One region of the Nonomuraea sp. bgisy101 genome, then DNA from elsewhere that is predicted to be linked to it. Evidence: riboswitches for the same ligand, from Rfam matches in the RefSeq annotation. Region 1 holds a riboswitch; each other region holds the start of a gene.
The links. Region 1 has a riboswitch for cyclic di-AMP ahead of AC3EO4_RS51050 (CHAP domain-containing protein). Riboswitches for the same ligand answer to the same signal wherever they lie in the genome.

Region 1 (3,266 bases):
TGGCACTGCTCGGCAACGCGCTGTCGGGGGCCTACCGGTGGCGCTCGCTCGTCATGCCGGTGACGCTCGTGGCGATCGGCCTGACCGTGGTGAACGCGCTGGAGCTGGGTGGGGCCGCCCCCACCGAGGACCGGCCGCTCGGGCTGAAGGTGCTCGGCCTGCTGGCCGCCGTGGGCGCCGTCCTCCTGTGGACCTGGTACGGGCTGGCCAACGCGCGCTTCCTGAGCCGCCACCCCGAGGTGCCGGGCGGGGGCTGGTCCACGGTGATCGGCCTCGGCACGGGGGTCGTCACGCTGGCCGGCCTTCCTGTGGCCGCGCTGTCGGGCGAACTGTCGCCCGATTCCGGCCCGTCCGGGGAGAGTCCGGACCTGGCCGCGTTCGTCGTCGCCGTGCTCGTGCTGGGTGTCGTGGTGTCGTGGGCGGCCACGGGCCTGTGGAACGTCGCCTCGGCCCGGCTGTCGCCCACGGCCGCGGGCATGCTCATCAACGTCGAGACCGTGGCCGGGTTCGCCTACGTCTACGCGGCACGCGGCACATGGCCGCCGCTCGGCCAGGTCGTCGGGTTCGCCCTGATCCTCATCGGCGTGCTCAGGGTCGTCCGGCTGCCCACCACAGGGGGAAGACCGGCTGAGACCCGGTTCGGCCGCGCCGTTTTCCTCTGACGCGATGTCCTCTGGCGTGACGTTCCTCTGGCTCGACGGTCCTTTGACTCGACGCTCGTGAGCGCCGGGACGCCTGGATCGGCGACGCGGTGGCCGCGACGGACGCGGCGCGCCGCTGGACCGCATCGAAAGGGGTTCGACGGAGGGGGGACCTGGCCGGAGACGCCGGTCAGGGGCAGCCGGAGACGGGAGGGGAAGGTGTCCTGGACCCGCCGCGACCGGACGCGTGTCGTCGGGGGGGAAGGCCGGGGGAGGACACGGCACGTGCGGTGGGGGGAGGGGGCCCGCCGCTGGAAAGCGGGAGAGCCGAGGCGCCCCGCGTGGCGAGGGCCCTGACGGCGGCCGCCCCGGGTCCCGTGGTGGGCCCCCGTTACCAGGAGACGTGCCCGATGAGTCGTGGTTCGATCATCGGGCCGACCTGGCAACAGGGCCGGGGGAGTGCGGCGGAATCGTCAGCCCGAGTAGGTGGGGTAGCCGTAGCCGACGACCTGCGACGTGGGACGGACGCGCTGCTCGACGACGCCGTTGCCGGTGTTGCCCTCGATCGTGGAGATCGTGCCGTCGCCGTTGCCCTTCTCGACGAAACCGACGTGGTTGATGTCGTCGAGGCTCTTGCTGCCGCTCCAGGAGAAGAAGACGACCGCTCCGGGCTTGGGGGTCTGGCCCCAGCGCTTGTTGGCCTTGAACCACTTGGCGTGAGCCACGGTGTAGGCGTCCCAGCCGACCTGCGGACGGGCGCCGGTCTGCTCGCCGACCCAGGAGACGAACATCGCGCACCACGCGGCGTTGGCGTAGGCGGTGACGCTGCCGCCGTCCCTGGCGACGGTCTCCCTGGCGCGCTGCGAGTTGACGTACCAGTTCTGGAACTTGGTGCCGCCGCCCGCGGCGTTCTCCTTGATACCGATCTGCTTCTTGGCCTCGGCCAGAACCGCGGCAGCGCTCGGCATGGCCTTCGTCTGAGCCTTGCCGGCGGCGCTGACCCTGGCCGCGTCCTCCTTGGGCGCGCCTGCGAGGGCGGCTACCCGGGGGCTGTCGGCAAGCGGGAGCTTGTCGGCCTGAGCGATCTGGGTGGGTACGAGCGCGCCGGCGATGACGACTGCGCCCAGCGCGGCATGCGCGTAGTTGAGCTTGGGGGCACGGCTACGGCTGTGCTTTGCCATGTGAAGGGGAACTCCTTGCTAGCTTCCTGCCGCTTACCGGGTTAGCTGACGGGTTCGGACGCGAAGCTGCCCTACGGCACGATGTGCCGATTCACCCCAGAGAGATTGGGTCCCCGGTTCCGCGTGGTGCGGATTCAGCGGTCACAGGTGAACCTGTGATGATTGCAATGTCTGGCAATGTCCGGATTGCCCGGTTTATGCCTTGAGTGAGCCTAAGGTAATACATGAGGCAAGTAGCTTACAAATTGATAAAGGTCCGTCGATCATCTACGGTCAGGACATGTCGCCACAGGACCTGTTCAACAGGGGGCTGCGGGAAGACGGACACCGTCCGGACGAAGCCCGGCGATGGTATCTCCTGGCGATCGAATCGGGTCATCCCGCGGCCGCCCAGCGGGCGGCCTTCAACCTGGCGCTGATCGAGGACGAGAGCGGCCATCTCGACGAGGCTCGCCACTGGTACGGCAGGGCCGCCACACCCAGGGCGCAGTTCAACCTCGGCGTCCTGGAGGACTGCTGCGGCAACACCGAGGTCGCGCGCCGGTGGTACACCAAGGCTGTCGAATCGGGCCACCCGGAAGCGGCCCCGCGCGCCATGTTCAACCTGGGCCTGCTCGAGGACAGGGAGGGCAGGCCGGAGCGGGCCCGGGCCCACTTCCTCATGGCCGCGGGGTCGGGGCACGAGGAGGCCGCCGCCCGCGCTAGCGAGCGCCTAGCCTGATCCGCGCGTCCTCCAGCATCCGCATCATCGCCAGGCTCTCCTCCAACGGCATGATCGCGCTCTCCGTCCTGCCCTCGGCCAGTGCCAGCCGTACCTCGCGCACCTCTTCGGCGTAGCCGTTCATGGCCGGGTCAAGGACGAGTTCCTCGGGCTCGACGCCGGGCCCTGAGAGCAGGATCCGCTGCGGCGCCCAGAACGGCGCGGCGATGTCGGCCCGCAGCTCCGTCCCGACCACGGTCGCGGTGTTGGCCAGCGGGCTGAGCAGGGACGTGTCGAGCAGCGCCCGCGCCCCGCCCTCGTAGGTCAGCAGCGCCCCCACCTCGGCGTCGACGCCCGAGGGACCGAGCGATCCTGTGAGATGCGTCTCAGCCGGCTCGCCGAGCAGCAGCTGCGCCAGCCCGAACGGGTAGATCCCCAGGTCCAGCAGGACTCCGCCGCCCAGCGCGGGATCCCACAGCCGATGCCGCTCCTCGTACGGCATGACGAACCCGAACGACGCCTGCACAGAGCGCAGCGCCCCGAACCGCTCCTCGGTCAGCAGCCCTCTGATCAGCGGGTTGAAGCGCATCCACATCGCTTCCATGAGGAACACGCCAGCCTGCCTGGCCAGGTCCACCATCCGCTCGGCGTCGGCCAGGCTCGCCGTGAGAGGTTTCTCACACAGCACGGCCTTGCCCGCCGCGATGGCCGCCTCGGCCACCTCCAGGTGCTGGGCGTGCGGGG
Region 2 (3,266 bases), on a different contig from region 1:
ACTTCGATCGGCGCGACGACGCCGACAGGAGCGCGATCGACGAGCGCGAGCTGCCGCCCAGGCCGGTCGCCTCCGAGCTGCGCTACGACCCGCTCACCGAGGAGTGGGTGGCGATGGCGGGCCACCGGCAGACCCGCACCTTCCTGCCTCCGGCCAACGAGTGCCCGCTGTGCCCGACCAGGCCCGGGATGCCGACCGAGATCCCCGCGCCGGACTACGACGTGGTCGTCTTCGAGAACAGGTTCCCCAGCTTCTCCACCAACCTGGGCTCCTACACCGATCCAGGCGGCCTGAGCGAGGTGCGCCCTGGCGTCGGGCGCTGCGAGGTGGTCTGCTTCACCTCCGACCACGACTCCTCCTTCTCCGCCCTCTCCGACGAGCAGGTGGAGCTGGTCATGGAGGCATGGGCCGACCGCACGGCCGAGCTGTCGGCGATCCCCGGTGTGGAGCAGGTGTTCTGCTTCGAGAACAGGGGCGCCGAGATCGGCATCACGCTGGCCCACCCCCACGGCCAGATCTACGCCTACCCGTACGTGACCCCGCGCACCCGCCGGCACCTGGCGGCCGCGGCGGGCCGGCCGAACCTGTTCGCCGACGTGCTCGCCGCGGAGCGCGCGGGCGAGCGTGTGGTCGCCGGCAACGAGCTGTGGACCGCGTTCGTGCCGGCCGCCGCCCGCTACCCGTTCGAGGTCCACCTCTACCCGCACCGCCAGGTGCCCGACCTGGCCGCCCTCACCCAGGAGGAGCGCGCCGCCTTCGGTCCCGTCTACACCCGTGTGCTGAGAGCGCTCGACGGCCTGTTCGGCGTGGTCATGCCGTACGTCGCCGCCTGGCATCAGGCCCCCGTGCGGCAGGGTCGTGACCTGGCCTATCTCCACATGGAGCTGTTCAGCATCCGCAGAGCCCCGGAGAAGCTGAAATACCTCGCGGGCTCGGAGTCGGCGATGGGGGCGTTCGTCAACGACGTGCTGCCGGAGGAGGCCGCGCGGCTTCTGCGCACTCAGGTAGATCACTGACTTGGTGTCCGATTTAGGTCGCATTACCGCTGGTTTACTACTAACATCCCTTTTCGTCGGCTTTCACAGCCGTTACATGCCTAATCCCGGGCGCGTCGCCCGGGAGCCGGGGACCCACCAAGAACCTGGGGTGAATCCACGTCTGTGGTAGGGCCGCATCTCCCGCCCGAACCCGTCAGCTAACCCGGCCGGCAGACGGAGAGGATCGTTCGTGGCGTCCCCCACGTCTCGTTTCGCATGCGGTGCTCTTGCCGCGCTGTCCCTCATCATCGGTTCCGCGACGGCGGCCTCGGCTGCCCCCAAGCCGTCCGAGCCCACGTTGCGCGCCGAGTTGAAGGAGCTCAACACCAAGGTCGACAAGCTCATCGAGCGCTACAACGCCAAGCGGGTCTCGCTCGCCGAGGCCCGGAAGGCCGCCAAGACGGCGAAGAAGCGGCTGGCGACGGCCGAGCAGACGCTGGCCAAGGCCGAAGCCGAGGCCTCCAAGATCACCGAGATGCGCTACCAGGCCAGCACCCCCGACCTGCCGATGCTGCTCTACACCCCCGACCTCAACACCGCCGCGCTGCTCGAGCAGATGAGCGCCGAGCAGGATGCCGTGGTCAAGAGCGTCGCCGCGGCCCGCGACACCAAGAAGCAGGCCGCCACCGACGCGATCGCGCTCGCCGACCGGATCAAGACGGAGGCCGACCAGGTCGCCGACGACCGGAAGGAGGCCGAGGGCATGATCAAGGACATCGAGAAGAAGCTGCAGGGCCTCGTGCCGACGGGTCCGGGGCGCAAGAGCGACGGAAGCTGGGCGCCCGAGCTGCCCACAGGCTCGGAGAACATCACGCCGCGGACCAGGCTCATGCGCGACACGATCAAGAAGTCGTTCGCGCTGCCGTTCGAGGTGGGCTGCTACCGGTCGGGCGGCAGCGGAGAGCATCCGCTCGGGCGCGCCTGCGACTTCATGATGAGCTCGGGCGGCGCCACTCCGACGGCCGCCAACAGGACGCTCGGCGACCAGGTCGCCGCGTGGGCGATGAAGAACCAGAGCCGCCTGGGCATCAAGTACGTGATCTGGCGGCAGCGCATCAACAGCGGCAGCGGCTGGCGGGCGATGTCCGACCGAGGCAGCATCACCGCCAACCACTACGACCACGTGCACATCTCGATGAACTGATCCTTGCAGGGGGTCGGCGGCGAGCGTACGTTTGACTCGATGACCAGATTCATCCTTCCGGTCACGAGAGGCGCTCATGAAGACCGTCAACCTGATGGACCCCGGCCTGCTGACCGATCCGTACAGGGGTTTCGCCCAGCTCAGGGAGGAGGCGCCCGTCCTCCGCGCCTCCTTCCCCGGGCAGGACACCCCGATCTGGCTGGTCACCCGGTACGACGACGTCAAGTCCGTGCTGAGCGACCACCGCTTCGTCAACGACCCCGGCAACGTGCCCGGCGCCGAGGTCACCGACATGCGGGAGAAGCTGACACAGGCCAGAGGCGTCCCGCCCGAATACGCCCGCTACCTCACCGACGGGATCCTCGATCTCGACGGCGACGACCACCTCAGGCTGCGCAGGCTGGTCTCGCGCGCCTTCACCGCCAGGCGGGTGACGGAACTGCGGCCCAGGGTGGAGGAGATCAGCGCCGAGCTCCTCGACGCGCTGCCGACCGACCGCGTGGTCGACCTCGTCGAGGAGTACGCCTACCCGCTTCCCATCACCGTCATCTGCGAGCTCGTCGGCATCCCTGAGGCCGACCGCGCCCAGTGGAGGGTCTGGGGCGCTCGCATGACGACGATGGAGCCCGGCGCCCTCGCCGAGCCGCTCGTCGGCGTCGTCGAGTACATCCGCGACCTCATCCCCCGTCGCCGCGCCGAGCCCGCCGACGACCTGCTCACCGGGCTGATCAGAGCCCACGACGAGGACGGCGACCGCTTCACCGACACCGAGCTGATCACCATGGTGCTCACGCTCGTCCTCGCGGGCCACGAGACCACCGCCCACCTGATCGGGAACGGCGCCGCCGCCCTGCTCACCCATCCCGACCAGCTCGCCAGACTCCGCGCGGAGCCGTCGCTGGTGCCGCGCGCCGTCCATGAGCTCATGCGCTGGTGCGGACCCGTCCACGGCACGCGCATGCGCTACGCCGCCGAGGACGTCGAGGTCGGCGGCACGGTGGTCAGGCGAGGCGAGCCCGTGATGGCGCTGATCGTCAGCGCGAACGGCGATCCGCGCAGGTTCGGCGACCCCGACAGGCTCGACA
Region 3 (3,266 bases), on a different contig from region 1:
GCAGCACGACGCGCACGCCGATGGACTTCAACCTGTCGCCCGTCCAGCTCCCCCAGTTCTGGGTGGAGAGCCCGAAGGCGCGCAGCTCGGTCTCGAACCACATGCCGAGCGGCCAGCGCAGCAGCTCGACGACGGCGGTCAGCACGACGACACCGAGGACGACCCGCAGCCACCACGGCCCTCTGAGCCTGCCGAGCAGGCGCGCGCCGAGTGGCGTGGCCACGAGCAGTCCCGCGAACACGACGGTCAGCCCGAGTGACAGGTAGGCCGGCACGCTGGTGGCCGCGTCGAAGGCTCGGGCTCGGGCGATCTCGGCGGCGGTGAAGTCCCGCGCGGGATCGGGCGGTACGGAGGGCGCACCCCGCAGGAGGTCCCACGGCGTGGTGAACGCCACGACCGCGAGGATCGCCGCCCCGAGCACCACCAGCGCGATGCCCGCCTGCCGGTCCAGCCGCCTCATCCGTTTCCCTTCGCGCCGGTCAGCTCGTCCCGGACATACTCCCGCCAACGTGTGACGAGCGCGCGGACCGACAGGCCCAGCGGCTCCAGCGCGTGGTCGAGATCCTGTCCGGCAGCCCGATGGTAGAGGTCGACGAGCGCATGCTCGCCGTACACGGTGGCGACCAGCCGGCAGGCCAGCCACGCCTCCTGGTAGACCTGCGCGAGTCGCGGCGAGCCCGGCGCGAAGTCGGCGTCGGCGGGCAGCGCGGAAGGGAGCAGTCCCGCGCGCGCCTCGGCCGCCAGCTCCGCCGCCGCCACCCGCGTGGGGAGGCCCGAGCGCAGGTAGCCGACGTAGTCGGCGAAGCCCTCCCGCAGCCACACGGGCCGTCCTTCGGTGCCGGCGGCCACGTGGGTGAGCTCGTGGGCGAGGACGACGTCGCGGCCGACGGGCGTCAGCCGCGCGAACGCGCCGGGCAGGACGATCACCCGTCCCTGCGAGGCCAGCGCGGCCAGTCCTTCCACGGCTCCCGTGCCCGCGAGCGCGGCGGCCTCCGCGGAGGTCCTGGGCACCAGCACCAACGGCCGTACGGCGCGCCGCAGGACGGCGGAGACGGTGAGCGCGGCCGCGTCGGCTCTGGAGGCGAGGTCGCGGAGGAGCGCGGCCTCGGTGTCGTGGCCCACGACGAGCGAGCGCGTGCCGTACGCCACGGTGACGCCGGCCGCCCACAGCCCTCTGGCCTCGGGCGGCAGCCGACGCCCCGCCGACCCCGCCACCGTGCAGATCGCGGGGCAGGCCAGCGCGGCCGCCAGCAGCGTTCTGCGGGTCACCACGGCTGCGATGCTAGCCCGGACAGGCCAGAACCCCGTCCGAGGGGGGTGGACGGGGTTCTGGACGTCCGGCTAGGCGCCGGGGCGGACCGCGCCGGCGAAGGAGGCCTTGCGCCAGCCGCTGAGCTTCTCGATCCGCACGGTCTTGCCTGTGCTCGGCGAGTGGATCATCCGGCCGTGGCCGACGAACATGCCCACGTGGCCTTTCCCGCGGAAGAACATCAGGTCACCTGGCTTGAGGTTGCTCCATGTGACCTTCTTCCTGATGCGCGAGTACTGGCTGTACGTCACGCGCGGGATCTTGATGCCGGCCTTGGCCCAGGCGTACTGGACCAGTCCTGAGCAGTCGAAGGCACCCGGTCCCGTGCCGCCGAAGCGATACGGGTCGCCGACCTGCTTCTTCGCCATGGCGACGGCCTTGGCGGCCTTCACCTTCTGCCGAGCGGCCTTGGTCTGCTGCTTCGCCTTGGACGTCGACGCCGCGGCCGTCTGCGCGGTGCTCACCGTCTTCAGGGTGCTCACCGCCTCAGCGGTCACGGTCGCCTGTGCCGTGGGTGCGTGGAGGACGACTCCTCCCATCGCCGCCACGACGCCGCTCAGGGCAAGGCAGGACAGACGGGTTTTCTTCAAGGGGGTAGACAGAACGTCTCCTCGGGACTTCCACGAATGCCTACCGGGTTAGCTGACGGGTTCGGGCGTGGAAGTCGCCCTTCCGGCCCGAAGGCCGGATTCACCCCAGGTACGTGGGTCCCCGGCTCCGTGCTCCATGCCGCACGGATTCGGCAGGTCGACCGCGCACGCCTCTCAGCGGCCTCGGCGCGGCGACCAGCGGATCTTTTGCGCGCACACCGGCCACTTCGCGGGCCGGTGGACGTTGCCGGCGCCATGGCTTGGTCGCCGCGATGCGAGAAGGTACCTGGATGCCCAACGGCAGGCAAAGCCGAAGTAAAGATGTCAAGATCACCGACCGGCACTTGTCAGGACCGGATCCGCTGCTCCACAGAGCCCTTCGTCGGGCGAAAGTGACCCTTGTCACACTTGTACCGATGACGACTTGTCAGGTCCCATTTGTCACATATGTCACACCAGTAACATGAGCCGGAAGCGAGAGCTTACGCCCTACCCATAAGCTCTCGGCATGCTTGATACGTGGTCGCTTCGCGTGCTGCTGGAGGTCGGACGGCGCGGCTCCTTCTCGGGAGCGGCCGAGGCCCTGTCGATGACCCAGCCGGCCGTCTCGAGACAGATCGCCACCCTCGAACGCCGCACCGGCGTCACGCTCTTCCACCGCCGTCCGAGAGGCGTCCAGCCCACCGAGGCGGGCCTGGCGGCCATCGAGCAGGCCGAGGCCGTGCTCAACGGGATGAGCCTGTTCGAGACCAGGTTGCGGGCCTTCACCACGGCCGAGGCCGGCACGGTCAGGGTCGCGGCCTTCCCCAGCGCGGCCACCTGGTTCGTCCCCGAGAGCTTCCGCCGTTTCGCCGCTGCCCGCCCCGCCGTCGAACTCTCCCTCACCGTCGGCGGGGAGGGCTTGATGGAAGGCGCGATCGACGTCGACCTGCGCACCTCATGGGACGCCGCTCCCGAACCCGGGCTCGAGGTGCTCGACCTGTTCGAGGACGAGCTGCTGGTCGCCCTGCCCGCCGAGCACCCGCTGGCGGCGGCCGAGCGCGTACGGCTGGCCGACCTGGCCGACGAGCCGTGGATCGACGGCACCCACCCCGACTGCCTGGGCCCCATCGCGGAGCTGGCGGCCGCGATGGGCCGCGCGCCGAGGATCAGCCACCTGTGCGACGACTGGAACGGCCGCCAGGGTCTGGTGGCGGCTGGGGTCGGGGCGATGCTCTACCCGTCGATCGCGGGCAGGGCCGTACGCGCCGACATCAGGCTGGTGGAGCCCTCGCCGCGGCTGCCCGCCAGGCGGATCAGCGCCGTCTTCCTGCCTGCGCGTGGACGCCCGCCCGCGGTGAGCGCCTATCTGGAGGTGTTGCGCGAGA

Region 2: linked by a shared signal. The riboswitch ahead of AC3EO4_RS23080 (coiled-coil domain-containing protein) and the one ahead of AC3EO4_RS51050 (CHAP domain-containing protein) in region 1 are both predicted to bind cyclic di-AMP.
Region 3: linked by a shared signal. The riboswitch ahead of AC3EO4_RS01280 (C40 family peptidase) and the one ahead of AC3EO4_RS51050 (CHAP domain-containing protein) in region 1 are both predicted to bind cyclic di-AMP.

The regions. Positions count from the first base shown of each region.
Region 1 covers NZ_JBYITD010000053.1:29,299-32,564, reverse strand. The annotation lists gene AC3EO4_RS51055 (DMT family transporter) at 1-662, shown strand, start outside; gene AC3EO4_RS51050 (CHAP domain-containing protein) at 1,115-1,822, opposite strand; cyclic di-AMP (ydaO/yuaA leader) riboswitch at 1,838-1,972, opposite strand; gene AC3EO4_RS51045 (tetratricopeptide repeat protein) at 2,103-2,543, shown strand; gene AC3EO4_RS51040 (Gfo/Idh/MocA family protein) at 2,524-3,266, opposite strand, start outside.
Region 2 covers NZ_JBYITD010000012.1:25,832-29,097, forward strand. The annotation lists gene galT (galactose-1-phosphate uridylyltransferase) at 1-1,016, shown strand, start outside; cyclic di-AMP (ydaO/yuaA leader) riboswitch at 1,084-1,224, shown strand; gene AC3EO4_RS23080 (coiled-coil domain-containing protein) at 1,228-2,181, shown strand; gene AC3EO4_RS23085 (cytochrome P450 family protein) at 2,258-3,266, shown strand, end outside.
Region 3 covers NZ_JBYITD010000001.1:267,312-270,577, reverse strand. The annotation lists gene AC3EO4_RS01290 (M48 family metallopeptidase) at 1-460, opposite strand, end outside; gene AC3EO4_RS01285 (hypothetical protein) at 457-1,272, opposite strand; gene AC3EO4_RS01280 (C40 family peptidase) at 1,342-1,899, opposite strand; cyclic di-AMP (ydaO/yuaA leader) riboswitch at 1,922-2,064, opposite strand; gene AC3EO4_RS01275 (LysR family transcriptional regulator) at 2,408-3,266, shown strand, end outside.